3 regions of the Streptomyces sp. NPDC052773 genome follow, and region 1 is predicted to be linked to each of the others. Evidence: riboswitches for the same ligand, from Rfam matches in the RefSeq annotation. Region 1 holds a riboswitch; each other region holds the start of a gene.

Evidence for each region. Region 1 has a riboswitch for cyclic di-AMP ahead of ACIG0D_RS17390 (M23 family metallopeptidase). Riboswitches for the same ligand answer to the same signal wherever they lie in the genome.
Region 2: linked by a shared signal. The riboswitch ahead of ACIG0D_RS10100 (transglycosylase family protein) and the one ahead of ACIG0D_RS17390 (M23 family metallopeptidase) in region 1 are both predicted to bind cyclic di-AMP.
Region 3: linked by a shared signal. The riboswitch ahead of ACIG0D_RS05480 (peptidoglycan DD-metalloendopeptidase family protein) and the one ahead of ACIG0D_RS17390 (M23 family metallopeptidase) in region 1 are both predicted to bind cyclic di-AMP.

What each region holds. Positions count from the first base shown of each region.
Region 1 covers NZ_JBITZX010000007.1:19,767-25,015, forward strand. The annotation lists gene ACIG0D_RS17385 (PrsW family intramembrane metalloprotease) at 1-994, shown strand, start outside; gene ACIG0D_RS17390 (M23 family metallopeptidase) at 1,111-2,154, opposite strand; cyclic di-AMP (ydaO/yuaA leader) riboswitch at 2,166-2,347, opposite strand; tRNA gene ACIG0D_RS17395 (tRNA-Met) at 2,675-2,748, opposite strand; gene ACIG0D_RS17400 (dihydrofolate reductase family protein) at 2,849-3,985, shown strand; gene ACIG0D_RS17405 (M48 family metalloprotease) at 4,028-5,249, opposite strand, start outside.
Region 2 covers NZ_JBITZX010000003.1:467,897-473,145, forward strand. The annotation lists gene ACIG0D_RS10090 (cytochrome P450) at 1-673, shown strand, start outside; gene ACIG0D_RS10095 (transglycosylase family protein) at 888-1,922, shown strand; cyclic di-AMP (ydaO/yuaA leader) riboswitch at 2,104-2,282, shown strand; gene ACIG0D_RS10100 (transglycosylase family protein) at 2,287-2,973, shown strand; gene eno (phosphopyruvate hydratase) at 3,300-4,580, shown strand; gene ACIG0D_RS10110 (septum formation initiator family protein) at 4,674-5,159, shown strand; gene ACIG0D_RS10115 (DUF501 domain-containing protein) at 5,180-5,249, shown strand, end outside.
Region 3 covers NZ_JBITZX010000002.1:76,764-82,012, reverse strand. The annotation lists gene ACIG0D_RS05485 (alpha-galactosidase) at 105-2,189, shown strand; cyclic di-AMP (ydaO/yuaA leader) riboswitch at 2,490-2,655, shown strand; gene ACIG0D_RS05480 (peptidoglycan DD-metalloendopeptidase family protein) at 2,660-3,661, shown strand; gene ACIG0D_RS05475 (SGNH/GDSL hydrolase family protein) at 3,927-4,712, shown strand; gene ACIG0D_RS05470 (TetR/AcrR family transcriptional regulator) at 4,923-5,249, opposite strand, start outside.

The sequences.
Region 1 (5,249 bases):
CCTCGGGGCGACCGTGATAGCGCCGGTCGTGGAGGAGTCCGCGAAGGCCGCCGCGATCCTGCTGCTCTTCCTCTTCCGCAGGCGGGACTTCACCGGGATCGTCGACGGCGTGGTCATAGCCGGGGTGACCGCGACCGGGTTCGCGTTCACCGAGAACATCCTCTACCTCGGCACCGCCTTCGGCACCGACCAGCTCTCCGGCGACAGCGGCATCGCCTCCGTCACCGCCGCCACCTTCTTCGTGCGCGTCGTGATGTCCCCGTTCGCGCATCCCCTGTTCACCGTCTTCACCGGCATCGGCTTCGGTATCGCCGCCCTGTCCGGGCCCCGCCAGCGGATGCGCCGCCTGCTGCTGCCGCCGTGCGGCCTGCTGCTCGCGATGGGCATGCACGCGCTGTGGAACGGCTCGGCGAGCTTCGGCGGCTACGCGTTCCTCGCGGTGTACGCCGCGTTCATGGTGCCCGCGTTCGGGCTGCTGACCTGGCTCGTGATCTGGACCCGGCAGCGGGAGCTGCGCACCGTGCGCGACGAGCTGCCCGCGTATGTGGCCGCCGGCTGGCTGGGCCCGGCGGAGCCCTTCGCGCTCGGCTCGATGCGCGCCCGCCACCTGGCCCGCGACTACGCCCGGCACCACCTCGGCAAACCGGCGGCCCGCGCGGTCACCGAGTACGAGTCGTACGCGACGTCGCTGGCGTTCCTGCGGCACCGGGGGCGCAGCGGCCGGGCCGGCGCGGACTTCGTCCTGCGGGAGCGGGAGCTGCTGCACGAGCTGTGGCGGCGCCGCGAGGTGGCCCGCCCGGCGCTGGAGTACGCGGCGCGCGTGACGGCCCCGCCGGTGCCGGTGATGATGCCGTGGCCGATGCCGGGCCCCGCGGGTCCGTACCCGGGGCACCGGCCGCCGTACCCGCAGTACCGCCCGCCGCATCCCGTGCAGCGGACGCCGCACACCGCGCACCCGGCGCCGTACCCGGCCTACAACCCGTACCGGACGTGACCGGTCGGCATGCCGACCGGCAGCCCTGACGTCGGGGGGTTGCCGTCAGGACCGCCGGGGACCGGAAGAGGAACCGGGGTTCGGAAGAGAAAGAAGGAGAGGGAGCGGGCGTCCGCTCAGGGCGTGAGGCCCTTGCTCCGCAGCCAGGCCATCGGGTCGAGCGCGCCACCGGCCCCGGTGTGGACCTCCATGTGCAGATGCGCGCCGCTGACGTTGCCCGTGGCGCCCACGCGGCCGATGACCTCGCCCGTGGTGACCTTCTGGCCCACGCTGACGCCGATCGACGACTGGTGGGCGTAGAGGATCTCGGTGCCGTCCTCCAGGGTGAGGACGGTCTTGTAGCCGTACGGCCCGTCCCAGCCGGCTTCGGTGATGGTGCCGGAGTGCACGGCCTTGATGAGGGTGCCGGTGGGCGCGGCGAAGTCGAGGCCGGTGTGGTAGCCGGAGGACCACATGGCGCCGGCCTGGCCGTAGCTGGCGGTGAGGACGTAGGAGGAGGTCGGCAGCGTGTACTGCTTGGCCAGCTCGGCCAGGCGCTCCGCCTCGGCCTTCTTGCGGGCCTCTTCCTCGGCGGCCTTCTTCGCGGCGGCGGCCTTGGCCTCCGCCTCCTTCTCCGCCTTGGCGGCGGCCTCGGCGGCCTCCTTCTCGGCGGCGGCCAGCGCCTCGGCGGCGGCCTTGGACTCGACCTGGTCCTGCTGCTGCTCGGCCTGCGCCATGATGCGGGCGCGCAGCGCCTCGCCGGCGTCGGTGGTGCCCTGCCCGGAGTCGGCGGCGGTGACCCCGATGCTGCTGAGCGGGGTGGCGGCGGCCTCGGGGGCCTCGGCCTCGGTGTCGTCGGAGATGAGCGAGCCGACGTTCGGCAGGTCGGGCATCGAGATGGACACCGGCGGCTTGCCGGTCTGCGCGGTGGCCATGCCGCCCGCGCCGACGGCGGCTATGACACCGACGCCCAGGACGGTGGAGCTGCGGGCGAGTCCGCCGCGCTGCTTGGTGACGCGATGCCGGCCGCGTACGGGGCGAATGGATTCCGCAGTGGGGTTCCATTCCTCCCACGGGCCCTCGTCGGTGCGCTGATCGCCGTACACGAAGGTGTCGGCGGGGTCGGCGGTGCGCTGGCCGGGCACGAACGGGGCCCCGGGGGCAGGCCGGTTGGACGCCACGTGGGCGTACTCCTTTCCTTCCTTCTCGCCTACCGGGTTAGCTGACGGGTTCGGAGCAGGAAGGTCTCCTACGCGCGTAAACAAGCCGTGCCCTGAGCGGTTTTCAGCCGCGTGTGGACTCGACCCCTTACGCCCGATTCACCCCAAGGTGGTGGTTCCCCGGTTCCCTCACGGGATTCGGCGCGTGCGCACGGAGCCGCCTCTTGTGACGGCTGGGACGACCGCGCTGCGTTATCGGACGTTAATAGAACCAGGGGGTGATTTCCAAGCCGTTCCGCTTGATCATTACGGTTCGCCGGGTGGACGTAGTGCCCACGAGCGGCGAAAACCGGGCGAGTTGACCCTCACTCAGAATCACTTCAGCAGCGTTCTCGTTTTTGATGGTGACTCAGATGTTATGCGGAGTGGGGTTGCTCGTTTACTCCCGGTGACAGCGGAGGGCCGCCGTACGGCGAGCAGGGCCGCCGAAAACACTCAGGGCCGGAACCCATCTTCATGGATTCCGGCCCTGAGCCTTCAGTAGCGGGGACAGGATTTGAACCTGCGACCTCTGGGTTATGAGCCCAGCGAGCTACCGAGCTGCTCCACCCCGCGTCGTTGACACCAGTGTACGCCATGCGCGGGACCCCTCGCGCCAGAGGTAGTTTCCCTGGAAAGCGAACCAGGATCCCGCCGTCTCCAGATGGGTGCGCCGATGCCCTACCCGTACGTCCTGCTCTCCGCCGCCGTCTCCCTGGACGGCTGTCTGGACGACACCGGCCCCGAGCGTCTGCTGCTGTCCGGCCCCGCCGACTTCGACCGGGTCGACGAGGTCCGCGCGTCCGTCGACGCGATCCTGGTGGGCGCCGGCACGATCCGCGCCGACAACCCTCGGCTGCTGGTCTACTCCGCCGAGCGCCGCGCGGCCCGGACGGCGGCCGGGAAGCCGGAGTACCCGCTGAAGGTCACGGTCAGCGGCTCGGGCGACCTGGACCCGCAGGCGCGGTTCTGGCACACCGGCGGGGAGAAGATCGTCTACACCACCCCGGAGGGCGCGGAACGCCTGCGGGCGTCGGGCATCACGGACACGGCGTACGTCGTGCCGCTGGACGGCGACTGGGACTGGCGCACGGTCCTCGCGGACCTGCACGACGTCCGCGGCGTACGGCGGCTGATGGTCGAGGGCGGCGGGACGGTCCACACCCAACTCCTCCAGCAGGGCCTGGCAGACGAGCTCCAGCTCGCCCTCGCGCCCCTCTTCGTCGGCGATCCGGAGGCGCCCCGTCTGTTCGGCCCCGGCCCCTACCAGCCGGGCCGGCTGCGTCTGGTGGAGACCCGCCCGGTCGGTGACGTGGTCCTGGTGCGCTACCAGCCGACCGCTCCCGGCACGGGCACGACGGCGGTGGCCGCGGACCACCACTGGCTGGCCCAGGCCTGCGCCCTGGCGGCGCAGTGCCCGCCCTCCGCGTCCGCCTTCAGCGTCGGCGCGATCGTCGTCGCCGCGGACGGCACGGAACTAGCCCGCGGCCACTCCCGGGAGGGCGACGACCCGGTCGTCCACGCGGAGGAGGCCGCCCTGGCGAAGATCGACCCCGCGGACCCGCGGCTGCCCACCGCCACCGTCTACAGCAGCCTGGAGCCCTGCACCCGCCGCGCCTCCCGGCCCCGCCCCTGCGCCGGTCTGATCCTGGACGCCGGCGTCCGCAGGGTCGTCACGGCGTGGCGGGAGCCCGACACCTTCGTGGCGGACGCCGACGGCGTCGGGGCGCTCACGGCGCGGGGCGTGGACGTCGTGGTGCTCCCCGAGTACGCCGAGACGGCCCAGGCGCCGAACCGCCATCTGCTGAGCTGACCCGACCCGCGGACCGTCACCGCGCCCGGTCAGCACGCCCGGTCACGAGCCCGCCCCCTCCTTCCCCTTCCCTCCGGGACGGAGGACGTCGTACAGCGCCAGCGACAGCGCCATGTACCGGTCCGCCGCCGTGGCCAGCTCGCTGAGGCCGCGCTCGGTGACCGGGTCCGATCCGGCGGCCAGGCCGCTGCGGCAGATGCCGCCGCCGCGCTGGGCGAGTTCGGCGATCGCCGCCCAGTCGGCCGCCTCGGGGACGTCGACCGGCGGAGCGGGCAGGCGCGCGGCCTGTGCCCCGTCCACGGACCAGAAGGCGCACACCGGGGCGTACACATCCTGGGGATAACCCCGCGCGGGCGGATGCCGGGCCAGCGCGTCCCGCAGGGCGCGGTAGTCGGCCGCGTACGCGTTCATCGCGGTCTGGCCGCCCCGCTCCAGCCAGTCCCGCAGCCGCTCCCGCTGCCGCGCCTTCTCCCGCGCCTGGGCGCCCTGCCTGCCCTGCGCGGTCGACGGGTCCGCGAACGCCTCCAGCTCCCGCTGGCCGCTGAGCAGCAGCACCGGTGCCAGGCAGGCCACGACGACGTACGCCCGCCGCAGCGCCAGGCGCCGCCTCCGGACCCGGGGCGGCAGCGGCGGCAGCGCCCGCAGCGCGAGCACGACCGGCACCGTCAGCGCGGCGGCGGGTACGGCCAGGGCCGACAGCCGGGGCAGCAGCATCAACCGGGTCAGGTCCCACACGGGCCCCGGTCGCGGCTCGCAGCCGGCCCACAGCGTGGTCAGACCGGGCACACAGCCCTCGGCCGCGGTGAGTGCCGTCGCCGTGAGGGTTCCGGCGAGCAGGCTCAGCGCCGCCGCGCCGACGGCCCGCGCGGGCCACCAGCCGCCCCGGGCCCGCAACGCCACCACCACGGCCGTGACCGCCGCCGCCGTGACCAGCGCCACCGCCGTCCAGAGCATCACCTCCGGCAGCCAGCCACCGCGCAGCGCCTCGGCCTTCGACGGCCGCACCCCCGACAGCACCGCCCGGCACACCACGACCGCGACGACCGCGCCCCCGGCGCACACGGCGGCGGCCGGCAGCCGGCGCCGCGCGGGCCTCACCCGTTCCCCGGGTACGGACGCGCGGCGGCCGTACGACCGTTTCCGCCGGCCCCACCGGATCCGCACCGGACGCCGGCTCACCGCCGCCATCAGCAGCGCGGTGACCGTCACGGCGTAGAAGCCGAGGCCGAGTCCGTGCGGGCCGAGGTGGAGATGGACCATGAGC
Region 2 (5,249 bases), on a different contig from region 1:
CTATCTCGCCGACCTCATCCACCGCAAGCGGGAGGCCCTGCCCGCCGAACCCGCCCCCGGCGAGGACCTGATCTCGGGTCTCATCCGCGCCTCCGACCACGGTGAGCACCTGACCGAGAACGAGGCGGCGGCGATGGCGTTCATCCTGCTGTTCGCCGGTTTCGAGACCACGGTCAACCTCATCGGCAACGGCACCTACGCCCTGCTCACCCACCCGGAACAGCGCGAGCGCCTCCAGCGCTCCCTGGCGGCCGGCGAGCGCGGCCTGTTGGAGACCGGGGTCGAGGAACTCCTGCGCTACGACGGCCCGGTGGAGCTGGCCACCTGGCGCTTCGCCACCCAGCCGCTCACCATCGGCGGACAGGACATCGCCCCCGGCGACCCGGTCCTCGTCGTGCTCGCCGCCGCCGACCGCGACCCCGCCCGGTTCGCCGACCCCGACACCCTGGACCTCGCCCGCCGCGACAACCAGCACCTGGGCTACGGGCACGGCATCCACTACTGCCTGGGCGCCCCGCTGGCCCGGCTGGAGGGCCAGACCGCGCTCGCCACCCTCCTCACCCGCCTCCCGGATCTGCGCCTGGCCGTCGACCCCGCGGAGCTGCGCTGGCGCGGCGGCCTCATCATGCGCGGACTGCGTACGCTGCCGGTGGAGTTCACCCCCGAGCGGTGAGGACGCGCGCGGCTGCGCCCGCGGTTCCCGGCGCGACCAGCGAGCCTGCCCCGCCGTAAAGGTGACACACCCTCACCTCTGTGATCTTCACGTGATCTGTGCGGCATTAACTTGTGACAAGTGATCGTCTGCCTATACGTTCACCCATCAACGCGGCGCCGAGCGTCACAGCAGCGGTGCCGCGCTTCACCGTTGTCTCGCGAAAGGTCCCCGCATGCTCTCCGGGAACGGTCGTCACCGTCGCCCCCGCCAGGCCCCGGCCCTCATCGTCGCGGCCGGAGTGACCGGTTCCGCCATCGCCATCCCGCTCCTCGGCGCGACCAGCGCGAGCGCCGCCGGCGGAGCCACATGGGACAGGGTCGCGGAGTGCGAGAGCGGCGGCTCCTGGAGCGCGGACAACGGCAACGGCTACTACGGCGGTCTGCAGATATCCCAGGAGAACTGGGTGAAGTACGGCGGCCTCGACTACGCGGAGAGCCCCGACGTGGCCAGCCGTTCGCAGCAGATAGCCGTGGCCGAGAGAATCCTGGCCGCCGAGGGCGTGGCGGCCTGGCCCACCTGCGGTCTGCTCGCCGGCCTCGACGGCGACTCCGCGTCGCCCGGTGTCGACACCGGTCTCGCGGCTGACGCCGCGTCGGGTGCGACGGCCACGCCGGACGCCGACGACTCCTCGACGAGCCCCGAGTCCGGCTTGTCCGACTCGTCGGAAAACTCTGGATCCTCGGAAACGGCCGAATCCTCCGATTCCTCCCTGTCTTCCGGTGGTGCCGGCGCCTCGGAAGATGCCGAATCGTCCGGTTCTGGCACGACTTCGCCGTCCCCCGCCGCCACCGACGGTGCGTCGTCGGGTGACGCACGGGGAGAGGGTGACTCTCCTTCGGCCACCACCAAGAACGACGAGTCGGACAAGTCCGGCCAGAACGCCCCTTCTTCGGGCACCGGCGAAAGCGGCTCCACCGGCACTGGGCGCCACCGCGGTGACAGCGCCGAGGAGGAGGCCGCCGACAGTCGTACGACCGAGCCCTCCGGGCGGCACGCCTCCCGTGACTCCGCCGCCGCCCGCGACGCGGCCGACGGCACCTACACGGTCCGCTCCGGCGACAGCCTCTGGGGCATCGCCGACTCCCTTGACCTGCAGGGCGGATGGTCCGCGCTCTACGCCGAGAACAAGGCGACGGTCGGCGCCGACCCCGACCTCATCCTCCCCGGTCAGACCCTCGAGGTCGGGGTTGAACCGGGAGAAAAGTAGCGGGACTTCAGCATACGGTTCGCGGTGAATGTCCGTTATAAACATGGTGAGAGATAGGTCTCAGAAGCCCTGATCGTCTTTGAAATTCCGCTGATCGCGTGGCTACGGTCAAAGCCGCTCGTCACCGCGAGCCCCGGCTGCCGCAACGCCGAATCCTGCCAGCGGCGCCCGGGAACAGTCGTCGCTTCAAGCGCCGTAGGCAGGAGCGGGGGACCCAAGGTAAGTGCCGGGCCCGGCCGTTGAGGAGACTCGACACCGGAACCGGCTTGGGGTGAAGCCGCAGCTCGCGAGAGCCGCGGCCGGGCAACTCAACCGGCCCGAACCCGACAGCTCACCTCGTAGGCGTCGGTGAGGGGATCGATCCATGCTGTTTTCCAGCAAGGGCAAGCACCGTCGTCCGTCCAAGGCCACCCGCGCCATCGCCATCGCCGGTGTCGCCGGCGCCGCCGTCGCCGGCCCGCTGATGGCGGCCGGCAACGCCTCCGCCGCCACCGCCGCCGAGTGGGACGCCGTCGCCCAGTGCGAGTCCGGCGGCAACTGGTCCATCAACACCGGCAACGGCTACTACGGCGGCCTGCAGTTCTCCGCCTCCACCTGGGCCGCGTACGGCGGCACCCAGTACGCCGCCACGGCCGACCAGGCCACCAAGGAGCAGCAGATCGCCATCGCCGAGAAGGTCCTCGCGGGCCAGGGCAAGGGCGCGTGGCCGCACTGCGGCGTCAACCTCTCCAGCGCTCCGTACAACGGCGGCTCCGCCGAGAGCACCGGCTCCACCGCCGCCCGCGAGACCGAGGAGCAGCCGGCCTCCCGCTCCGCCGAGCGCCCGGCCGCCGAGCCGGCCCAGAAGGCCGAGAAGACCGTCACCACCCCGACCGGCAAGAAGGTCGAGAAGGGCGACGGCGAGTACAAGGTCGTCAAGGGCGACACCCTCAGCACGATCGCCGAGGAGCACGACGTCAAGGGCGGCTGGCAGAAGCTGTTCGAGCTGAACAAGGACATCGTCGACGACGCCGACGTCATCTACCCGGGCCAGCAGCTGCACCTCAAGTAAGAAGAGAGCAGCGGCACGTCCGCAGACTCCCCGCCCCGGCGCGTCTCCCCCGTACGCGCCGGGGCGGGGTCATGTCCGGCCGCGCGTCCGCCGCCTGGCCGCCCATGTGTTCGCGGCGCCCGCCTGCCGTGTCCGCCGCCCGCCCGCCCCGCCCGAGACGGCGGATTTTCCGAAACGGTCTTTGTTCCGTTCGGAAACAATTTACTCTCGGTTCCGTCCACGGGGTGGGCGGTCGGCTGGCCGATCCCCCGGAGCCGGTTAGGCTCGTCTCGCAGAGCCACACCCGCGGTTCTGCCAACCGCGTCACATCCACGAAGGAGATGCTCGTGCCGTCCATCGACGTCGTCGTAGCCCGGGAAATCCTGGACTCCCGAGGCAACCCCACGGTCGAGGTCGAGGTCGGCCTCGACGACGGCAGCACGGGTCGTGCCGCCGTCCCGTCCGGCGCCTCCACGGGCGCCTTCGAGGCCATCGAGCTGCGCGACGGCGACTCGAACCGCTACCTCGGCAAGGGTGTCGAGAAGGCCGTCCTGGCCGTCATCGAGCAGATCGGCCCGGAGCTGGTCGGGTACGACGCCACCGAGCAGCGCCTGATCGACCAGGCCATGTTCGACCTGGACGCCACCGACAACAAGGGCTCGCTCGGCGCCAACGCCATCCTCGGCGTCTCGCTCGCCGTCGCGCACGCCGCCTCCGAGGCCAGCGACCTGCCGCTCTTCCGCTACCTGGGCGGCCCCAACGCGCACCTGCTCCCGGTGCCGATGATGAACATCCTGAACGGCGGCTCGCACGCCGACTCCAACGTGGACATCCAGGAGTTCATGATCGCCCCGATCGGTGCGGAGTCCTTCTCCGAGGCCCTGCGCTGGGGCGCCGAGGTCTACCACACCCTCAAGAAGGTGCTGAAGAACCGCGGCCTGTCCACCGGCCTCGGCGACGAGGGCGGCTTCGCCCCGAACCTCGGCTCCAACCGCGAGGCCCTGGACCTCATCCTCGAGGCCATCAAGGAGGCCGGCTACACCCCCGGCGAGCAGATCGCCCTCGCCCTCGACGTGGCCGCGTCCGAGTTCTACAAGGACGGCTCCTACGTCTTCGAGGGCAAGAACCGCTCGGCCGCCGAGATGACCGAGTACTACGCCGAGCTGGTCGACGCCTACCCGCTGGTCTCCATCGAGGACCCGCTGTTCGAGGACGACTGGGAGGGCTGGAAGACCATTACCGCCCAGCTCGGTGACAAGGTCCAGCTCGTCGGCGACGACCTGTTCGTCACCAACCCGGAGCGCCTGGCCAAGGGCATCGAGGAGGGCGCCGCCAACGCCCTGCTGGTGAAGGTGAACCAGATCGGCTCGCTCACCGAGACCCTGGACGCCGTCGAGCTGGCCCAGCGCAACGGCTACAAGTGCATGATGTCCCACCGCTCCGGCGAGACCGAGGACGTCACCATCGCCGACCTCGCCGTCGCCACCAACTGCGGCCAGATCAAGACCGGCGCCCCGGCCCGCTCCGAGCGCGTCGCCAAGTACAACCAGCTGCTGCGCATCGAGGAGATCCTCGACGACGCCGCGGTGTACGCCGGCCGCAGCGCGTTCCCCCGCTTCAAGGGCTGAGCAGCGCTCGCGTAGGAAGCGTCGTACGTACGTCCCCGTACTCGGTCCCGTACCGTGTGCGGGGACGTACGCGCGTGAACGGGAGGCGGGACGATGGCCGTGAAGGACCGGGACCGGTTCTCCACCGCGACCAGGATCAGACTGCTCGGCGAGCAGACCGCCGCCCGTGTCTACCGCTCGCAGACCAAACGGCAGGCCCGCCGCTCCCGGCTCACCGGCCGGGCCGCGCTGCTCGCGCTGGTGGTCTGCTCCCTGGTGGTGGCGCTCGCCTACCCGATAAGGCAGTACGTCGCCCAGCGCGCCGAGATCGCCGACCTGGAGCGGGAGCAGCGGCAGGCGCGGGAGCGCGTCGAACGGCTGCGCGACCAGAAGGCGCGGTGGCAGGACGACGCGTACGCCGAGCAGCAGATCCGCAAACGGCTGCACTATGTGATGCCCGGCGAGACCGGGTACGTGGTGATCGACCCGGACGCGGCCAAGCAGTCCCGCACCGACACGGGCGGGGCCGACCGCCCCTGGTACTCGAACGTCTGGGACGGCGTCGACAAGGCCGACGCCGCCGATGTCCCGGACCGTTGAACGGACGAAGAAAGACAGGCATGGAAACTCCCGCCCGCCGCCCGACCACCCCCCCTGAAGGGCAGCGCTCCGCGCTGACGCTGTTTGATC
Region 3 (5,249 bases), on a different contig from region 1:
ATACCCGGCCGGGGTCCGGTTGTCCACAGGCGTTGCCGAGAGGCCTCTCACGCCTTGATGATGTCGGGGCTTGAGCGGGGCTGTCGGAATCTGTGGGGGGCGTGATGCTGGACATCGCCGAGGACGGGCGGACGTGGCTGCTGTCGGGACCGAGGAGCGGTTACGCGGTCCATCTCACCGAGGACGACGAGCTGCTGCACCTGCACTGGGGGCCGAGGATCGCCCTCGCCGACGCGGAAGCCCTCGCCGCCCGCCCGCTGCCGGACGCCTGGCCCTTCGAGTCCGCGCTCGACGGCCGCGAGGAGTACCCGGTCGAGGGCGGCCCCCGGTTCGTCCGCCCCGCCCTGTCGGTGCGCACCGAGGAGCGGCGGGGCACCGAGTGGGCCTTCGAGACGTACGAGATCGCGCACCCCGGGAGCGCGGACGAGGAGCTGCGGCTGCGGTTCCGGGACGCGGGACTGACGATCACCCTGCACTACCGGATGCGGGACGACGTCGTCGAACGCTGGGCGACGCTGCGCAACGAGGGGCCCGCGGTGGAGTTGCTGCGCGCCGACTCCGCCACCTGGACGCTGCCCGAGCGCGACGGCTGGCGGCTGTCCCACCTGCACGGCCGGTGGGCCGCGGAGTCCCGGCTGACCACCGCGCCGCTCACCTACGGCGAGCAGGTCATCGGCAGCCGCCGCGGCCACACCGGGCACCAGCACCTGCCCTGGGTCGCCCTGGACACCGACGCGACGGAGGAGCGCGGCGAGGTCTACGGCTGCGCGCTCGGCTGGTCCGGCTCCTGGCGGATCGCCGTTGCCCTGCTGCCCGACGCGCGCGTGCAGATCACCGGCGGCGCCGGACACGACGACTCGGGGCTGACGCGGCTCGCGGCGGGGGAGTCCTTCACCACACCCGTCTTCGCCGGTCTGTGGAGCGACGAGGGCTTCGGCGGCGCGAGCCGCGCCTGGCATGCCTACCAGCGCGCCCATGTCATCCCCGACGCGGACCGGGACCGGCCGGTGCTGTTCAACTCCTGGGAGGCCACGGGCTTCGACATCTCGGAGGACGGGCAGCGCGCGCTCGCCCGGCGGGCCGCGGAGATCGGCGTCGAGCTGTTCGTCGTCGACGACGGCTGGTTCGGCGCCCGCACCAGCGACCGCGCGGGCCTGGGCGACTGGACGCCCAACCCGGACCGCTTCCCGGCCGGTCTCAAGCCGCTCGCCGAAGAGGTGCACGCCCTCGGAATGCAGTTCGGGATCTGGGTCGAGCCGGAGATGGTCAACCCGGACAGCGAGCTGTACCGGGCCCACCCGGACTGGGTGCAGCACCAGACGGGACGAAAGCGGACGGAATTCCGCAATCAGCTCGTACTGAACCTGGCTCGGGAGGATGTCCAGGAGTATCTGTGGGAGCAGCTGCACACGCTGCTCTCCAGTGCCCCCATCGACTATGTGAAGTGGGACTTCAACCGTTGCTTCACCGACGCGGGCTGGCCCGGCGAGCCCTATCCGCAGCGGCTGTGGACCGACCACGTGCGGGCGGTGTACGCCCTGCTGGACCGGCTGCGCGCGGCTCACCCCGGTGTCGCCTTCGAGTCCTGCTCGGGCGGCGGCGGCCGGATCGACCTCGGCGTGCTCAGCCGCACCGACCAGGTGTGGACCTCCGACAACACCGATCCCCTCGACCGCCTCGCCATCCAGCACGGCTTCAGCCAGATCCACCCCGCGCGCGTGATGGCCGCCTGGGTCACGGACAGCCCCAACACCCAGCTCAACGGCCGGGTCAGCTCGCTGCGCTTCCGCTTCGTCAGCGCCATGGCCGGGGTGCTCGGCGTCGGCGGCGACCTCACCCGCTGGAGCGACGAGGAGCTGGCGGAAGCGCGCGACTGGGTGGACCTCTACAAGGAGATCCGGCCGCTGGTCCAGCGCGGCGACCTGTACCGCCTGCGGCCTCCGGGCGGCGGGCTGAGCGCCGTCCAGTACGTCCTCGGGGAGGAGGCGGTCGTGCTCGCCTGGCTCCAGGCCCAGCATCACGGGGAACCCGTACCGGCGCTGCGGCTGCGCGGCCTCGACCCGACAGCGTCGTACGAATGCCGTGAAACGGGCGAAGTGCACCGAGGTGGTGTGCTGCTGCATCACGGTGTGCGCCTCGGACTGAGAGGTGACCTCGATGCGACGGTTCTCCGGCTCCGTCGTATCTGAGCGATCTGTCCGAATTGCAGCCTTGGTCGTAACTCGCTCTGGAATAAAGAGTTCTGGAGCGGTGTCACGTGAGCAGGCTCATATCCGTGACCGTGAGTCGTCGGTCATGTTCACGTAATTCAGGCGGTTTTCAAGGGCGTTCGCGGAAAAGGAAGGCTCCGTAATCGACGCAGTGTGACCGTGAATTCCGGGGCGGAAGAGATCGAAAAGGACCAGAGCGCAACCTTTCGCTTGTCCCCGTGCGTCCAGGTCGCTTACGTTCCACACCGATCCAGGCGGAACGCCGAATCCTGCCGCCGCCTGGTGCCCGCGCCAACCCACCCGTGCACGGCAGGAGCGGGGGACCCACAGGTTCACCGCCTGTTCCGGTCCTCGGAACAGGCTTGGGGTAAAGCCGCGTCTCGACGCGGCCGGGCATCTCCAGTCCGCACCCGACAGCTCACCTCGCAGGCGCCGGAGAGGAATTCGCCATGCCCGCGAAGGGTAAGCACCGCCGTCCGAAGACCCAGCGCTTCACCCGTTCCATCGCCGTCGCCGGCACCGGTGGCGCCGCGCTCGCGCTGCCCCTGATGGGGGCCGCCGGCGCCTACGCCGCCACCCCGCAGTCCGTTTCCGAGAAGGCCCCGTCCGTCGCCTCCGTGCAGCAGGCACCGGAGAAGAAGGCCGCCGAGAAGAACTCCGGGGTGCGGTTCTACACCGTGAAGTCCGGCGACTGCCTCTCGAAGATCGCCGAGGACCAGAAGGTCGACGGCGGCTGGCAGAAGCTCTACGCCGACAACCGCGCCGTCGTCGGCGAGGACCCGTCGCTGATCCACCCCGGCCTGAAGCTCTCCCTCGGCGAGAAGGCCACCGCGACCGCGCCGGAGAGCTCCCCCGCGGAGGAGTCGAAGCCGTCGCAGTCCTCCCAGGGACAGCCGCAGCAGTCGGCGCAGAAGTCGTCCGGCTCGTCGAAGGCGTCCGAGTCGTCGGAGTCGGCCCAGTCCTCGGCGTCGACCCCGTCGTCCTCCAAGCCGGCCGATTCCTCGTCCGCGCAGGCCTCCACCGCCGCCCAGACCACCACCTCCGCCACCCACACCGCCCCGGTCGCGGGCGCCGGCGTCGGCACCGCCTACAAGGTCGCGGGCAGCATGTGGTCCAGCGGCTACCACACCGGTGTCGACTTCGTCGTCCCCACCGGCACCTCGCTCAAGGCCGTCGGCGCGGGCACCGTCGTCTCCGCCGGCTGGGCCGGCGCGTACGGCAACCAGGTCGTCATCAAGCTCGCCGACGGCTACTACGCCCAGTACGCCCACCTGTCCTCGCTGTCGGTGTCGGCCGGCCAGTCCGTGACCGCCGGCCAGCAGGTCGGCCTCTCCGGCTCCACCGGCAACTCGACCGGCCCGCACCTGCACTTCGAGATCCGCACCACTCCGGACTACGGCTCGGACGTGGACCCGGTGGCCTACCTCCGCTCGAAGGGCGTCTCCCTCTGACGCCTCCCCGCCGCGCCGGTTCCTGACCCCGGCGTACACGCGCCGCCGATGGCCGGACCCCGATCCCCGGGTCCGGCCTTCGGTGTGTGCCGGGCTCCCGCGCGTTTCGGCGACGTTCCGGTGGTGGCTTATTCCGTAGTTGACCAATCCTTGAAGAGTGGCTTATCTCACCGCCCGTCAACCCCTGCCTACGGTCGCGTAAGTCACATTCAAAGGTGAATCATGGGCCGTTGTGGCAGACGATTCGAAGAATGACAGCAGATCAGTGATCGGGTCGTACGTGGCGGTGGGGGACAGCTTCACCGAGGGCGTCGGCGACCCCGGCCCCGACGGGGCGTTCGTCGGCTGGGCCGACAGGTTCGCGGTACTGCTCGCGGACCGGCGGCCCGAGGGCGACTTCCGGTACACCAACCTCGCCGTGCGCGGAAAGCTGCTCGACCAGATCGTGGCGGACCAGGTGCCGCGGGCCATCGAACTGGCGCCCGACCTGGTCTCGTTCTGCGCCGGCGGCAACGACATCATCCGGCCCGGCACCGACCCCGACGAAGTCGCCGAGCGGTTCGAGCGGGCGGTCGCCGCGCTGACCGCCGCCGCGGGCACCGTGCTCGTCACCACCGGCTTCGACACCCGGGGCGTGCCGCTGCTCAAGCACCTCCGCGGCAAGATCGCGACGTACAACGGGCATGTGCGGGCCATCGCCGACCGGTACGGCTGCCCCGTACTCGACCTGTGGTCCCTGAAATCCATTCAGGACCGCCGGGCCTGGGACCACGACCGCCTCCACCTCTCCCCCGAGGGGCACACCCGCGTGGCCCTGCGCGCCGGCCAGGTCCTCGGCCTGCCCGTCCCCGCCGACCCCGAGCAGCCGTGGCCCCCGCTGCCGCCGCGCGGCACCCTCGAGGTCCGCCGGGACGACGTGCACTGGGCCCGCGAGTACCTGGTGCCCTGGATCGGCCGCCGCCTGCGCGGCGAATCCTCCGGCGACCATGTCACCGCGAAGGGCACCCTGTCGCCGGACGACATCAAGATGCGGATCGCGTCGGTGGCGTGAGGTGACATGAGGTGGCGTCAGGGCGGGGCGGCTGCCGGTCGGGGGGCGGGGTACCGCGGCGTCGATGTCGCAGGGGTGACGGGGTGCCGGGGCGCCGACGTCAGCCGCATGACGGTCCGTTGACGCGGTAACCGGACCGTTGGCGCGGTAGCCGGTCCGGTGCCGGGCCCGGGACCTGCCCTCGCGTCCACCGGCGGGTCGTGCCCGCCCCTACGGCGCCCCGCGTCCCCCGGCCGGTCCGGGCCGCCGGGCGCCCTGGCCCTGCGGCAGCCCCAACTCCCGGGCCAGCGCCTCGTCCACCCACTGCTGGGCCCGTGTACGGGAGACCGTGCCGCCGTACGACGTGAGCTGTATGGCGAGCCCGTCGAGCAGGGCGGTGAGGCGCAGCGCGGTGGCCTCGGGGTCCGGGCAGTGGAACTCGCCCGCGGCCACGCCCTCGGCGACGACCTCGGTCAGGGCCGCCTTCCACCGCCGGTCGAGGTCCCGGGTGACCTCCCGCAGCGCGGGCTCGCGCAGCGCCGCCGCCCAGCCCTCGAT